Regions from separate parts of the Marinobacter fonticola genome, predicted to be linked through region 1. Evidence: riboswitches for the same ligand, from Rfam matches in the RefSeq annotation. Region 1 holds a riboswitch; each other region holds the start of a gene.
The links. Region 1 has a riboswitch for cobalamin ahead of FXO11_RS09180 (CbtB domain-containing protein). Riboswitches for the same ligand answer to the same signal wherever they lie in the genome.
Positions count from the first base shown of each region.

Region 2: another riboswitch for cobalamin. It lies ahead of FXO11_RS19185 (ABC transporter substrate-binding protein); the one in region 1 lies ahead of FXO11_RS09180 (CbtB domain-containing protein).
Region 3: another riboswitch for cobalamin. It lies ahead of FXO11_RS03050 (TonB-dependent receptor domain-containing protein); the one in region 1 lies ahead of FXO11_RS09180 (CbtB domain-containing protein).

Region 1 covers NZ_CP043042.1:2,067,581-2,073,009, reverse strand. The annotation lists gene FXO11_RS09200 (cobyrinate a,c-diamide synthase) at 1-493, opposite strand, end outside; gene cobO (cob(I)yrinic acid a,c-diamide adenosyltransferase) at 493-1,086, opposite strand; partial or broken gene FXO11_RS20430 (magnesium chelatase) at 1,083-1,493, opposite strand; partial or broken gene FXO11_RS20425 (ATP-binding protein) at 1,755-2,795, opposite strand; gene FXO11_RS09185 (CbtA family protein) at 2,779-3,606, opposite strand; gene FXO11_RS09180 (CbtB domain-containing protein) at 3,700-3,891, opposite strand; cobalamin riboswitch at 3,926-4,138, opposite strand; gene bluB (5,6-dimethylbenzimidazole synthase) at 4,177-4,878, opposite strand; gene FXO11_RS09170 (cobyric acid synthase) at 4,875-5,429, opposite strand, start outside.
Region 2 covers NZ_CP043042.1:4,307,608-4,313,036, forward strand. The annotation lists gene FXO11_RS19175 (putative bifunctional diguanylate cyclase/phosphodiesterase) at 1-1,296, opposite strand, end outside; gene FXO11_RS19180 (heme NO-binding domain-containing protein) at 1,289-1,852, opposite strand; cobalamin riboswitch at 2,311-2,512, shown strand; gene FXO11_RS19185 (ABC transporter substrate-binding protein) at 2,652-3,668, shown strand; gene FXO11_RS19190 (FecCD family ABC transporter permease) at 3,665-4,729, shown strand; gene FXO11_RS19195 (ABC transporter ATP-binding protein) at 4,726-5,429, shown strand, end outside.
Region 3 covers NZ_CP043042.1:699,963-705,391, reverse strand. The annotation lists gene polA (DNA polymerase I) at 1-932, shown strand, start outside; gene FXO11_RS03050 (TonB-dependent receptor domain-containing protein) at 1,047-2,840, opposite strand; cobalamin riboswitch at 3,015-3,215, opposite strand; gene FXO11_RS03045 (OmpP1/FadL family transporter) at 3,562-4,965, opposite strand; gene FXO11_RS03040 (PilT/PilU family type 4a pilus ATPase) at 5,199-5,429, opposite strand, start outside.

The DNA of each region.
Region 1 (5,429 bases):
GGGAGGCGCAGGCGTTGGCAATCAGGCCAGCGATGGTGACGTCATCCCGGAAATTGGCCATACCGGTGACCAGTGCGGCAGCCGTCTGCGCCATGCCCTTGACGTCCATCACGATCACCATGGGCAGGTTGAAGCGCGCGGCCAGGTCGGCGCTGGACGGTTCGCCGTCGAAGAGCCCCATGGCGCCTTCGACGATGATCAGGTCCGCGTCCCTCGCCGCTTCGAACAGACGCTGACGGCAATAGGCTTCGCCAGCCATCCACAGGTCAAGCTGATCCACCGGCTGGCCGGAAGCCTGGGCCAGAACCAATGGGTCCAGATAATCCGGACCGGTCTTGAACACCCGCACGATCTTGCCCTGATTGCGCAACAGACGGGCCAGGGCTGCGGTAACGGTCGTTTTTCCCTGTCCCGATGCCGGCGCCGCAATAAACACCGCCGGACAAAGGGCTTGGCCTGGGTTGGTGCTCGGGTTGGTCGCTGAACCCTCCATCAGAACTCGATCCCCGCCTGGGCCTTAACGCCACCGCGGAAGGCATGGCGTTCGTCCTGCACGGTACTGATGGTATCGGCGAGGGCCTGCAGCGGCTGGGCCATGGTGCGGCCGGTAATGATCACGTTCTGGTGATGCGGGCGCTGCTGCAGCGCCTCGACGATAGGCTCCGGTTCCAGATAGCCGTACTTGAGCATGTAACTCATTTCGTCGAACACGATCAGTTGGTAGCGCGGGTCCTTGAGCAGGCCTTCCGCTATGGCCCAGGCGGCCTGGGCGGCTTCGATGTCTTTCTCCCGGTCCTGGGTTTCCCAGGTGAAGCCATGGCCCATGATGTGCCAATCCAGCGCCGGGTGTTCGCGGAAGAACCGATATTCGCCGGTTTCCCGACGACCTTTGATGAACTGGATAACCGCACAACGGTAACCATGCCCCAGTGAACGGGCGAGCGTGCCGAAAGCCGAGCTGCTCTTGCCTTTACCGTTGCCCTTCAGCAGGATCAGTACGCCCCGCTCTTCGGACGCTTTCGCGATGCGTTCGTCGACCACGTCCTTCTTTTTCTGCATGCGGTTTCGATGGGCGCTATCGTTCACGATGCCTCCATGGCGGGTAGCGTCCGGTAGGCCGCGCCCAGCTGTTGTGCGATGACGCTCGCGCGTCCCCGCTTGACCGCGCCCTGTTCCGCATCGATCACGATGCAGTCTCCCAGAGGCGGTACGTCGGTTACGGAATGGCGAATGCGTCCGTCGGTGATGAGATAGGTGCGGATCTTCAGGCCGGGCTCCCGGCGCTGCCATTGGCGAATGACGCGACTGGCCTTGATGAGCGCGTCCCGCAACGGGGTACCGCCGCCACCGGGAAGTGCATCCAGTTGGGTCAACATGTCCTTGGGCGCGCGTCGACGCGGCAGAATGTTGGTTACGCGGTCGTTACCGAATCCCATGACCGCCATCTGGTCGCGGCTACCGTAGGCCCTTCGCGCCAGATTCTGGACCAGCCCTTTTGCACGCCCGAACAGCTGACGACCCAGGGTCGACCCTGACGTATCCAGCAATACCAGATGCAGCATCGGCTGGCCCGCACGCGCCTTCTGGAATTTTAGCTGCTGCCATGGCCAGCGCCCGTGGTTGGCAACCAGCGTGGCGAACCAGTCGGGCTTGCTGGACAGGCCACAAAGGCTGCGACGTCCGGACTGGCGCCCTTTGCGACGGCTCTGCGTCCGGCCCTGAGCGGCCTCTTCCCCCGGATTACGCTGTAAAGCGGGCGTTGACGGCATCACAACCGGCTGGCTGCGTTCGCTGGCCGGTGGCATGGCACCCCACTGCCCTTGAGCGGATTCGCTTGAGCCCGTGCCACCGGCCTCGGCCGACGGGTTCCTGTTTCCCGACGGCGGCGTAGTTCCAGGCGGAGACGAATTCTGCGGTGGTTCTGGAGGTGTCATCCGGCGATGAGCGAGCACCCATTCCCCGACGGCATCCAGGTCTTCCAACTCAACGGTTGTCGCTTGCCGCCAGGCAGCATGGGCTTGAGCGGCACGGTGCCAGGTCACGTCTGCCCGCAGGCCTTCAACCTGGGCTGCCGCACACCCGGTTGCAATATGCTCGTAGACCCATGGGGCGGTCGATATCGTCGAAAGCGCTGCTTCGGCGACGCTGATTTGGTCGGTCAGCGCCCGCTGCCGTTCGTCGTAGTCGGCGCAGAAGCCCTGAGGATCCCGCTCAAACGCCTCACGTTGCTGAACCACTGCGATGCGCTCGGACGCCGGCATGGTTTTACCCAACTCGACACAAAGGCCGAAACGGTCCAATAACTGGGGGCGCAATTCGCCTTCGTCCGGGTTCATGGTGCCAATCAAGCTGAAACGGGCTGGGTGGGTATGGCTCAGCCCGTCCCGCTCCACCACGTTGACCCCGCGGGCGGCGGCATCGAGCAGCAAGTCCACCAGGCTGTCCGGCAACAGGTTGACTTCGTCGACATAGAGCACGCCACCATCGGCGTTGGCCAGCAATCCCGGTTGGAAAACGGCTTCCTGTTCAGACAGCACCTGCTGCAGGTTCAGGCTCCCCACGAGCCTGTCTTCACTCGTTCCCAGAGGCATATTGACGAAGGGTGGACGTTGACCCTGACTGCTAGCCGGGAGGACGTCGGCCAGTCCCCGCGCCAGCGTTGATTTGGCGCTGCCGCGCGGGCCGGAAATCAGGACGCCGCCGATACGCGGATTGATGGCGTTCAGCACCAGCGCTGTCTTGAGCGATTCGAGCCCGACAATGGCTGCAAACGGAAACTCAGGCTGCAACTTCATCACGTTGCTCCGGAGATGCATCGTAGAGGCGCTTCAACGCCAGCACGCAGAATAGACCCGCCATTAGCCAGAACACCAAATTGGTCATGCCGGATGCCCAGATGAATTCATGGTGCAGCTCGTTTAACGCGGCAACGGCTTCCGGGTCCGGATGAGAGAACAATGGACCGTCCGGGTGTGCGGGCACCACCAGATAAGGCAGTACGAGGCATGGCACGCCTACCAGCTTTATCCAACCCCGCGCCAGGAACAGCAGGGCAAACCCGGCCAACACCATTGATACCGTAAACGCCCACCAAAGCTGACGCGCTTCGAGCGGCGCGGCGGCGGTTCCCGGTATTTCCGGCGGCAGGCCGATCGATGGCGCCACGAAGACGGCCAGGTAGCCAAGGCCCCCAAGCAAAAGACCGCGCGTGGGCGTCAGGGCCAGCTTGCCCCGCTCGCGCAATTGCGCCATAACCACCAGCATTACGGCCGCAAAGCCTATGCCGGCGAATATATTGGATAGCGCCGTGTAGAAGGTGCGTTCGGCGCCGTCGGCGGGTGCCCAATCGTCGCCACCATGGTGGTGACCGGTGGCGCTCTCGTGGCGCTGATGGTCGTCATGCTGGTGGCTGTGATGCTGGTAGTCAGCCTGGTGATGATCAGGTTGCTCGCCATGAGTGCCGGCGTCGGGCGCAGATGCTTCGACGACCTCATACTGTTCTGCATCGAGCAGGATGGGGGTAACGCCGACTGCCTGAACGGCGGTGACGATCAGACCCAGGGCAACGCCAATTAAACAGGCACTGAGAATCAAGGAACGGAACATTGGTTTCCCTCCGAATACGGTGTATTGGAACCGCGACAACCGCCATTGCGCATTCAACACGCGCCATGGCCCGATGGTCAGTCGATCAATACTTTAGTGGCAGGGAAACACGAAGCCATGCCGGGTATCGTGAGCCGCATTGTGGGCCACGTTCATCGGCAAAAAGCCCACTGCAAACAGGATCACAACGCCGAATAGCAGCACTGCGCCGTGCGGGGCCAGGGAAGAAACTTTGGAGGACGAGACGGAAGCCCGCTCGCTTGAGGGAGAACTGATGACAGACATGTTTTGCTCCTCGGTGCCCGCCGCACCGTTATCGGATTGAACGAAATAACAGGCCGGTCTTCGGGCTCAAAGGGGATTCAGCGCTGGGCTGAATCATCGTCTACACCTTCCCGGCTTGCGCCAGTGGTATCCGCAGACTACGCCTTTATTACCGATGCGGGGGCAGCGATGGAATCGGCCTTAAGGCCACACCATACTTCCCGATTATCCCCTGGACTTCAGGGGCACCTGTCCGTAACGAAGCCATCCTAATCCATTGATTGAAGGGTAGCAACGCTGTCGATGTTATTTGATCAAGGGCGCCAAGCCGTCGCCCGGCTCCAGGGCCTTGCCCCAGACATTGCGATGAACCAGCTCGCTCAAAGGTAGCCGGCTCCGCCAGCCTTTGGCCTGCAGTTCTGGCTGGGCGAGGAACTCGCTGACGTATCCCATACACAGGTAGGCTAACGGGTACACGTCTTGCGGAAGCTCCAGAACCTGCGCCAGTTCGTGTTGATCGAGAATGCTCACCCAGCCCACACCGATGCCCTCCGCCCGGGCCGCAAGCCACAGGTTCTGCACCGCCAGGCACGTGCTGAACAGGTCCGTTTCCACGATGGTGTTGCGCCCAAGCACATTCGGACCGCCACGGCTTCGGTCGCAGGTGATACAGAGGTTCATGGGGCTTTCAACGATGCCCTGAAGCTTGAGGCTACGGTAGGTTTCACCGCGCTCTCCCGGGTAGTTCTGCGCTGCCCGTTCGTTTTCCCGCTCGAAGATCCCGAGTACCCTGCGCCGCACCTCCACGCTGTCGATCACCAGGAAGTCCCAGGGCTGCATGAAACCCACCGATGGCGCGTGGTGAGCGGCCTCCAGAAGCCGGGCCAGAACCTCCGCCGGAATCGGATCCGGCAGGAACTGGGAGCGGACGTCCCGGCGCTCGTGGATGGCTCGATACAGGCCTTGTTTCTCCTGCTCGGTGAACGCATTCCGATTGTCGTTGCTCATGTGTTCGTCCTACCCACCCTATCCTCCAGACCCAGTACGCGACGGAGCCAAGCTGTATCCAGTGTTTGCTCGATATGGTCGGCCAGTCGATCCAGCTGGGTTTGCCGGTGTTGCGGGTAATCGACCGCAACCGATTCGGCGTTTTTCAAGCCCCAGGCGGTCAACAGCGCGCTGCACGCGTCGGGCCGGTCGAAAATCCCATGGACGTAGGTGCCCATCACCTGCCCATCTTCGCTGATCGCGCCATCGGCCCGTCCATTCAGGTCGATCAGCGGCCGCTGGAGTGCGGAACCGGTGGTAACGCCGTTGTGCATTTCGTAACCGGTCATTTCAACGCCACGATTATCCAAATGAAGCATCCCTTGCACATTCCGTAGCTGCTTGCCCGCGACCATCCGGGTTGTCATCGACAGCAGCGCCAATCCTTTCGTCGCCCCCGGGGCGCTTTCCAGGCCGTCCGGGTCCGCGACCGTATCCCCCAGCATCTGGAAACCGCCGCAAATACCGAAAACATGACCGCCGTATCGAAGATGGCGCTGAATCGCGGCAGG
Region 2 (5,429 bases), 2.2 Mb from region 1:
AAGCTCCCGGATCAGGCCCGTCTCCTCGGCGACAGGAATAAAAAGCGCCGGGGAGATTAATCCCCTATCCGGATGGCGGATCCGGGCAAGCGCTTCAAAGCCAGTCACCAGGCCCTGCTGCAGGTTCACCAACGGTTGGAGAAACGATTCCACCCAGCCATGACGAAGTGCACTGCGCAACAATTGCTCGGTATCGAGGCGCTCCAGATTCTCTTCACGCATTTCTTCCTGATAGATCAGAAAGCTTCCGCCGCCATGCTGACGGGCCTTGCGCATCAGCATACGGGTCGCCTGCAGCACCGATTCCGCCGACGCCAGCCCGCTCTCTCTGACCGGGATGGCGCCGACCACGGCCGAAAGCCAAATGCTGCGATCCTCGATGCTGAACGCGCTGTCGAATGCCCGTAATAGCTGCCGGGCGCGGGTACGAATGGCCCCGGCATCGTGGTCGTCGATCAGGATAGCCAACGTGGTATCGGCAAGACTGGTTATCAACTCGCCCTCGCGCACATTGTCCTGGACTCGCCGGCGTAGATCCCGCGAAAGCGCGGCGGTCTCATTCGCCGTTAGTGTCTCGCCGACCAACGCGACGTTTGTCAGAGACACCACGATAAGATCCAGGGGCTCGTTCGGCTGATGCGTCAATCGCTCACCGAGCACCAGCTCCAGATAACGTCCGTTGAAAAATCCGGTCACCGGATTAACGAACTTCTGACGGGTGATATCGGCCTGGGTACCGGACACCAGACGGGCTTTCCCGGACTCGGGATGACGTTCACAAATACCTCGCGCCACCACCCAGCGGTAGCCGCCCGCACCGTCGGATAGACGGCACTCGGCCCGGAAGCGATCGGTCCGGCCAGCGATGTGGTCGTCAAGCTGCTGGCGAAATGCCGCACGATCCGGCGCATAAATCATCGCCACCCAATCATCCAGAGTCAGCGCGTCACTTGAGTCCAGGCGCCCACACATTTCCCGCCATCGCTGGGAGACCTGCAAGCAGTCGGCAACCGGATCCCATTCCCAGACGCCATCGTTGGACCCTTTGATGATCAGGTCGAGCCGGCGCGTGCGATCAGCCACCCGCTCTTCGAGCTCGGTCTTGATCTGCTCGAGTTCGTCGATATTACGGCGCACGGACTCCAGGACGAAATTGGCCAATACGGACAACTTCTGCACGTCCATGTCTTCGGTTTCCGCGCTGACCTGGAAGTCGAACCGACCGTCGATCGCCTGGCAGAGCTGGTCGGCGATGCGGTTGATGTCGCGCCGTAGGCGCTTTTCCGATTCACTCACCGGACGACTCCACGCGCAGGCAGAACGTACAAAGCGGGTCGCCGCGTTTCTGGCATGACGTCACCTCGATGCTCCCGGTTTCACCGTACTCGTCGAGCAGGCGCTCGAACAGGGCCTCGTAAAGGCCGCATAGCCGGTTTGGCGAACGGTAGGTCACCCTCAGCGTATCACCGACTTCTTCCACGTTGAACTTGTCCCTGACCCGGTCCCGGCCTGGGGCGCTACGTAGGCTGGACGCCAGCGTGTCATGGACCCGGGGCTGGCGCTTGAGGAATTCCCGTGCCGAGGGGGACATCTGATAGAACATCGGGAACAGAGCCTTGGTTTCCTTGATGAACTGGTCGGCGTAGAGCCGGTAGAGCGCCTTTTCGTCGAGCCCGAAATACTCGCCGGTCGCCTCAATCAGGCGCAGGCATTCGGTGTCGGCGTAATCCGTATCTATGCGGAACGCACGCTCCGGCGGGACATCAGCCCGCCGACAGATCGCTTGCACTGCGTCGTCGCCACCGTGCCGGCGAATCAGGTCTACAAGGACCTTCTGGATCAAACCAATCATGAAAGCTGGATACTCCGGATACGGAATGGTCGGCAAAGCAATCCGTCGCCTTCGACAGGCTCTTGGCCCATCTTGGACGCCATTGTGCAGACTCGGACATCTAACGGGAATAGGTATACCACCAAAGGTTACCTAGCCAATCGATGCGGTGGATTGGGCGTGCTGGCCCCGGCCATACTTGTCCCTCACTGACGAGGCGTATATTCTCCCATCGTCGGTTTCCTTCGGGAACTAAGGAGCCTCTGAATAACTCCTGGATCGCCTCTGGCTTTTAGAGCCATCCACAATCAAGGCGCGACTTTGCAGGAAGGCTGGTTGCCTTTCAAAAAGTCGCAACGCGGAGTGTGGATGGCTCTAAAAGCCCCGAAGGGCGCGCTCTGAAGACTGCATCTGCCGCGTTGCGGCTCTTGGCAAGGACTACGGCCATTACCGGCGAGCCCCGCCTTGCAGCTACAGCCTTCAGAGCACGCAGAGGCGGTCCAGGAGTTATTCAGAGGCTCCCTAACAGGGAATTCGCCGCAGCCCTGCTGCGAACCGAAACTGCCCCCGCAACTGTAGACGGTGAGCCACGTCCTTCCATGCCACTGGGATACCATCCCGGGAAGGCTGGGCGAGCAACGACCCGTCAGTCAGGAGACCTGCCGACAAGACGTTTCATAACGCCGGGCGGGGTGTCCCGGGGGAAGGAAGGATGAGACTCGTTTCATCATTCGGCGCGCCCCCTGGACCGCCGCTTTGCCGACCAGCGCTTCCGGACTATTGGACCCCCGTTCAACCTTGATTGATCCGGAGTTCCACTATGCGCTTCCTTCGCCCCGCCCTGCTCGCGCTATGCGCGCTGCCAGGACCCCAGACCCTGGCCGATGCCACCGAGTACCCCGTTACTCTGACCAACTGCGGCGCCGCTGTCAGCTTCGAGGCCGCCCCCGAAAACACCGTCACCATCGGCCAGGCCGCCACAGAGATCCTTTACTCTCTGGGCGTGGGCAACACCGTTTCGGGTACCTCGGTCTGGTTCAATCCGGTGCTCCCTGAATTCGAGGCACTCAATGCGGGCATCGACCGGATCGCCGACAACGACCCCAGTTTTGAATCCGTGGTAAACCGGAAGCCGGACCTGGTGACCGTGCAGTACGAATGGCACGTCGGATCAACTGGAAGCGTCGCGACCCGCGAGCAGTTCCATGAACTGGGTATTTCGACCTACATCATGCCCGCGGACTGCGATACCAAGGACAACTCCACCGGCGGCGACGGGACCCGTGTGGCAGCTTTCTCCCCGGATTCGATTTACAAGGGCATCAACGAGCTGGCGGCCATCTACGATGTGCAGGACGCAGGCGCCGCACTCGTCGCCGACCTCAAGACGCGGGAAGCCGACGCTGCCGAACGTGCCGAAAACCTCGAGCTGCCAGGCGATCTTTCCGCGGTCTTCTGGTTCTCCTCCGCCGATCTGGAGATCGATCCCTACGTCGCCGGGCGTCTGGGCGCGCCGGGCTATATGATGGACAAGCTCGGCATCCGCAACGTGATCGAGTCCGACGAGGAATGGCCCACGGTGGGCTGGGAGTCCATCGCCAAGGCCGACCCGGACGTGATCGTCATCGCCCGGATGGACCGGCGCCGGTTCCCGGCCGACGATGTGGAAAAGAAACTGGCGTTCCTGCGCGACGACCCGGTGACCCGCCAGATGACGGCTGTCCGCGAAGGACGCATCGTACAAATGGACGCCCATGCCATGAGTGCCACTTTACGCACGATCTTTGGCCTTGAGGCACTCTCCGAGGCGCTGGCAAGCATGTCCTTCGACCGATGAATTCGACCGTGGCGCTACAGACGGTGGTGCGCTCCCGGCTGCGGTGGGTCTGGTTGCCGCCGTTGGTGCTGGTTAGCGCGCTGATCGCCGGTACCGCCATTGGCGAGACGCGGATTCCCATCGAAACCGTACTCAAAGTGCTCGCCAACCGGCTCTGGGATGCGGGCTACGCCGTGGACCGTATCGACGAGGGTATCGTCTGGAGCTACCGGTTCAGCCGCGCCATCGTGGCGGCGGCCTGCGGTGCCGGGCTGGCGCTTGCCGGCGTTGTGCTTCAGGCACTGCTGCGCAACCCCCTGGCCGATCCCTTCCTGATGGGTATTTCCGCTGGCGCGTCCACCGGCGCGGTTGCGGTGACCGTGGCGGGCATCGGCGCGGGGGCGTTTACGCTCTCTGCCGGCGCCTTCGCTGGCGCCGTCCTGGCCTTCGGCCTGGTTGTCCTGCTGGCCCACGCCGCGACCGGCGGCGCCGGCGGCCGCGGCCTACAGGCCGCCGGAGCGATTATCCTCGCCGGTATCGCAGGCTCGCAGCTGTTCAATGCCCTTACCGCGTTTATCATCGCCAAATCCGCCAATGCCGAACAGGCGCGCGGAATCATGTTCTGGCTGCTCGGCAATCTTTCGGGGGTGCGCTGGGACGATGTTTTTCTTGCCGTGCCCGTCGCCCTGGCTGGCCTGCTGGTCTGCCTCTGGCACATGCGGGCCCTGGATGGGTTCACCTTTGGCGCAGACAGCGCCGCATCCATGGGCATCGCCGTGCGTCCGGTGCGGGGCATCCTGATCGCGACCACCGCCCTGGTCACCGCAGTGATGGTGTCGATGGTGGGCGCCATCGGCTTTGTCGGACTGGTCATCCCCCACGCCATGCGGTTTATTGTCGGCAGCCGCCACGCCCGGCTGGTGCCCACCTCGGCGCTGGCGGGCGCCGTGTTCCTGATCGGCTCGGATGTGCTTTCGCGCATCCTCGTACCGGGCCAGGTGCTGCCCATCGGCGTGATTACGTCGCTGATCGGCGCCCCGGCCTTCGCGATGATCCTGGTCCGCGGCGCGGGGACACGATGAAGCTTACCGGAGAACGCCTGCACTGGGCCGTCCAGGGCCAACGGCTGCTGGATAATGTCAGTCTCGAGATCGAGCCGGGCGAGACCTTCGGCCTGATCGGACCCAACGGTTCGGGTAAAAGTACGCTGCTGCGTCTGCTTGCCGGACTACGCAAACCCGCAAAAGGCCGCGCATGCCTGAACGGCCGGCCGCTCACCGGCATGCGCCAGCGCGAAATCGCCCAGTCCATTGCCCTCGTCGAACAGCAGGCGGAAACCACCGACCGTCTAACCGTGCGTCAAGCCGTGGAATTGGGGCGTACGCCGTTCCTCTCGGCTATGAGACCCTGGTCCGAGCGGGACACGGCGATCGTTTCCCGGGCTCTGGACGATGTGGACATGCTTCACTTCGCCGACCGGCTCTGGCACACCCTGTCCGGCGGGGAGCGCCAGCGGGTCCACATTGCCCGGGCGCTGGCTCAGCAGCCCAAGATCCTGCTACTCGACGAGCCCACCAATCATCTCGACATCCATCATCAACTCTCTATCTTGACGCTGGTCAGGCGTTTACCCATGACCGTGGTGATCGCCCTGCACGACCTCAATCAAGCCATGGACTGCGACCGGCTGGGCGTAATGGAAAGGGGCCGTCTGGTGGCGCTGGGTACGCCGGCTGAGGTACTGACGACAGAACGGTTACGGCATACGTTCGGCGTCGCGGC
Region 3 (5,429 bases), 1.4 Mb from region 1:
ACTACAAGCTGCCGCATCTGATCCTGGAGCATCGCAGCCTGAGCAAGCTCAAATCCACCTACACCGACCGCTTGCCGGAGGTGGTTAGCCCCCGCACCGGGCGCGTGCATACCTCTTACCATCAGGCCGTGGCGGCGACTGGACGCCTGTCGTCATCGGAACCCAATCTGCAGAATATTCCGATCCGCACGGAAGAAGGCCGGCGTATCCGCCAGGCTTTCGTGGCTCCCGACGGCTACAAGCTGGTGGCCGCGGACTATTCGCAGATCGAGCTGCGCATCATGGCGCATCTTTCCGGCGACAAGAGCCTACTCAATGCCTTTGCCGAAGGTAAAGACATCCATCGCGCCACTGCCGCCGAAGTGTTCGGCACGTCGGTAGACGGCGTGACCGGCGAACAGCGCCGCAGCGCTAAGGCGATTAACTTCGGCCTGATCTACGGTATGTCGGCGTTCGGCCTGTCACGTCAGCTTGGCGTGGAGCGCAAGGTGGCCCAGGAATATATCGATCTTTATTTCCACCGCTACCCCGGCGTGGCCGAGTACATGGACAACATTCGCAAGCTGGCCCACGACCAAGGCTATGTGGAAACGCTTTTCGGACGCCGCCTCTACTTGCCGGAGATCAACGCCCGGAACAAGCAGATGCAGCAGGCCGCCGAACGCACTGCGATCAATGCGCCCATGCAAGGGACCGCTGCCGACATCATCAAACGCGCCATGGTCACGGTAGAGGATTGGCTGCTGAACAGCCACGCAGACGAGGCTCGCATGGTGATGCAGGTTCACGACGAACTGATCCTGGAGGTGAAGGAATCCGCGCTGGACAAGGTCATGAAGGGACTGACCGAGCGTATGTCCAGGGCTGCGGAGCTGGACGTGCCGCTGCTGGTTGAGGCCGGTGTGGGGGACAACTGGGACGAGGCTCACTGAGCAGCTCGCGATTAACTATCGCAACTCACTTGACTGTAGGTTGGGCTGGAAAGCCCAACAAACCCGACAAATCTTGTTGGGCTTGCCAGCCCAACCTACCGGACTTCCCGCACATCAGTAGGTATAACGCAGTGTAGCCAGAACCTGGCGAACCTGGCCGGCGTATCCGGTAGCGGTAATGGCTGTCTGATCGAACAGGTTGGTCACCTCCAGCGCCACGTTCAGCGATTCCGTGGCCCTATACGCGGCCCCGGCGTTAGCAATAACGTAGCCGGGTATGCGGGCATCGCCGGTGTCGACAGCGTCAGTGCGTCCGAGCAGCTCCACGTTCAACTCCACTTTCTCAAGCACTTTTGTTCCCGCCAAACGGCCATCCCACTTCGGGCGTCGTTCGAGCTGGGCGTTAGTCTCGTCATTCGTCGCACGCGTGTAACCTACGCCAGCCTCAAGCGACCAGCCATCAGCTTTATAAGCAGCGCTCAGCTCGGCACCCTTGGCCGTCGCGCGATCAACGTTGTACGGAATGAAAAGTGGCGGCGGACTAAGGACGACCAGCTCATCAAACTTGGTCTTGTAGACCGCCAATTCATAAGATACGCGTCCAACGCTTCCTTTTAGCCCAACCTCGAAAGTATCCGAAGTTTCGGCCTCGAGATCCGGATTGGCGCCAAATGGGGAATATAGATCGTTGAATGTCGGTGCTTTAAATCCAGTGCCGTAGCTGAGATAGGGGCGGAAGAAGTCAGCCAAATGATAGCCGGCCGAAATGATCCCAGTCGTTTCCTCGCCGTACGCTTCATTATCGTCTTGCCGAAGGGATGCGGTCACATGCAAGGGCTGGTCAACGGTCTGCCATTGCACAAACACAGCGTTGTTGTAGCGCTCCTCTTCCGTGTATTGGGTCGAGGCGTCGACTTCCTCGTCGACACGCTCCAGCCCGATAGTGAGCAACTGATGATCAGTCAAACTGACATCGCTTTGCAGTAGATACTGGAGGCGACGGGTCTCATAGTCGAAGAAATCGGCCGTATCGACGAAATTGTCATTGGTTTCGCGGCCGAATCCGAGCTGCGCCCGCACTGTCACCCGATCTGACGCGGCATAGTCAGCGAACACGCGGCCGGACTGCTGAACGAACCTGTTCCAATACCGGTCTCCAAAAGACGGCGAACCATCGTAGTCGTTCTCTCCCTGCGCATGCATGAAGTTCAGGCCCAGCAATAGGTTATCGGTGACATGCCGATCCAGGCTGGTCGCGACCGATTTGCTCTCAAAACCATCGGCATCATTTTGCACACCGTCCGGCTGAGCATCCACACCCTCGGTATCGTACAACGAAGCCGACAGACTATAACGCGTGTCACCGGAGCCCCCCGCAAAATGTTGAGTGAGCCGTGACGTTCCGTTATTCCCTGCGCTGACCTCGGAAATGACCTCGGGTTCCACCGTGCCACGGCGCGTGAATATCTGGATAACCCCGCCAATGGCCTCAGAGCCATATAGACTCGAGCGCGGACCCTTAACGACTTCGATATGGTCCACCAGTGCCAACGGGATATTTTCCAGTTGAGCGGTGCCGGCCGTCGCCCCACCGATCTTGACGCCATCGACCAGCACCAGCACGTGATCGGAATTGGCGCCGCGAATGAATACGCTGGACTGTTTACCCGGCCCACCCGTACTCGTTACCGACACACCTGGCACCGTGCGAATGATCTGTTCGATGGTTGTTGCGGAACTTCGGTCAATGTCCTCCCGACTGATGACGGTCACCGAGGCGTTTGCCTCGTCCACGGTCTGCACCGTGCGAGTCGCCGTCACAACCAACGGATTCAAGGTTTCGGCATGCAACCCTGCACAGACTGAGCTCGCCAACAAGCTGAAGGCAAATTTGGAGGAAACTCTCACGGGTACGCCCTTTAACGGAAGTCGAATAACCCGGCGAGAAGAGGAACGTGCGGCAGCTGATGCGTGTCACGGCAGGAAAGCCACCGGTGAAGCCCTCCGCTACACCGCATGTCGTTTCAACGCCTCTATACCTCTCGGTGCACGACACTTGGTCTGTGCACAAAACTCGGGGCATGAAACGCGTCGCAAGCGGCCGGTCTCCGGGCTCACAATGGCATCGTCGAGAGAGATGCCGGCGTCAGCGCCTTCCCAGGCAAATACCCAGTGGCCAAAGCTGACTGCCGTTCATTGTTTACCGTTGCGGGGGCAGCACTGGGTTTGCACCAGTTTCCCGTTTCACTCGCCTGGGCGAGCACCGCTTGCAGGTTATACGGGGACTTTTAGCCCCCGATGACAAAACTGTCATCTTAATACGAGCGCACTTTAGGTTCTGACCATCGAACGGTCAATGCAAAATGCAGCAATCAGGCCGGCACGTCACTGCAGAGCTTCGAGGCGCTGCGCCAAAACGGTGCCTACACCCCCCCGGAAAACCAGCGAGAACACCCGCTTCCGCCCATGGCGGTAAAACTCGGGTTATTACTTATCGCGGGCGCAAAATGGTCTTGCCGGTTCACTGAGTGATACCCCGATGAAGTCCAATAGGGATTTTTAAGCGCCTTAAACGCGACAGGCAGGCCCGGAGGCCTGCCTGTCGTAGAAATTCAGCGACGCTAGATCGTTAGAATGCCTTGCTGACCTGCACGGCGGCGCCCCACGCACTCAGCTCGTACGTGGCCGAGTAGCTGGCTGCGCCTTCGGCAGGCTCGTCATCGACAGTGTATTCCCGCTCGTTGACATCTACATCGTCAAACAGCAGCACACCGCCCGCAACGTCCACCGTCCAGCCGGACGGCGCGTGGGCGTATTGGGTGCCTAGCGTTAGCCACTGACGGTCATCGGATGGAATACGCGCGGTGCGGAAGTTCTCGTTTACGGGCGACTCATCGTAAGCGTAGCCCGCTTTGAAGGCCCACTCCGGGGTGGCTTGCCAGATAGCGCCAACGTTCACCTGCCAGGTGTCCTTCCAGTTCTCGGAGACGTGGCCGATAATGTTTTCCTGCCCGTACTTGTCTTCAGCGATATCGGAGATCGGCCCACCGCCCTGGTCGCTTTCTATATCAAGTGCTTCGAAACGGCTCCATTTGGCCCAGGTCGCGCCAGCCAGCAGAGTCACGCTGTCGGTCAACCGATGGCGAACGCCGAAGGTCAGGCTCTCGGGGATTTCCAGTGGCACCACCGCATCTTCCTGCAAATTAACGATATTGACATTGACGCCACCGGGTCCGATCGACGGACTTGGCACGTTGGTCAGCGTTGAATCGCCTTCCAGCTCAAGCTCGGTACCGGTCTGGCCGGACAGGCCAATCTGGGTGCGATCAGACAGTTCATAAAGCAACCCGAAGCTAAAGGTGACGCCGACGTCGTCGCCTTCGGTATCGAAATAGCCTTGCTCCAAGGCGGGTCCGGCATAGCCCAGCTGGCGCAACTGCGCCTCATTGCCACTGTAATCCTGGAACTTGGTCAAACGGCCTTCCGCGTAGAGTACGTTCACGCCGAAACCCAAAGAGAACCCCTCGCCGTTGTTCAGGGCAATGGAAGGGCTAAAAGCGATAGCGGTCAACTCCGTCTTATCGGCAAAGAAACGGCCCACGAAATCATCTTCGTAATCCGCTGAGAGCCCGTATGGCGCATGGATGCCGAAGCCGACGTCAACGGTGTCGTTGATTTCGTGCGTCATAAAGAAGTTCGGCAGCACCGCCGGATCGGCAATATCACCGCCGTTCGAGCCTGATACCGGCTGATTAATGGCGTTGCGGGCTGTAGCCGTACCTTCTTTTGCTTCGGCGTCGATATCCAGTACAGCGGCGCCGAAAGAGATATTCGTGCCCGAAAGCTGGCTCATGCCCGCCGGATTAAAATAAACCGTGGTGGCGTTCTCGGGGTTGGCTGCGGTACCGGCATTCGCTGTGCCCATGGCGCTTGCACTCTGCTCGTTCAACGCAAAGCCGCCAGCCATGACGGCACCGGGACTACACAGTACTGAAGCGAGGATTGCGCGCGACAACGTGTTGTTGTTTCTCATTTTATTGGATCTCCGCCTAAAGTCGTAGGGATGCGAGTATACGCACGAGCAAGCGCTGGCCTCAAATGCCAAGGCAACCCATTCGGATTGCATATTGTTAGTTATTACAATCGCTTGTGTTCGACTAACTGGAGATTGAACGTGGCGCCGGACCGTATACACCCTTTCGGGCATTAGGACGCACTGCGAGGAGGGAGAATAATAGGGTCCGGCAAACGCCCGGACCCCTGTTCCTAATCGTCCTGGATCGACAGTTTGTCGACCGTGGATGAAAGCTTATCAGAACCGGCCGCATCGGCACCCAGTTTGATCATCAGACGCAGGTCGTTGGCCGAATCCGCATGGGCCAGCGCATCTTCGTAGGTGATCGCACCTTCAGCGTAGAGCCGGTAGAGCGCCTGGTCAAAGGTCTGCATGCCCATCTCGGTCGATTTGGCCATCAATTCTTTGAGCTTGTGAACTTC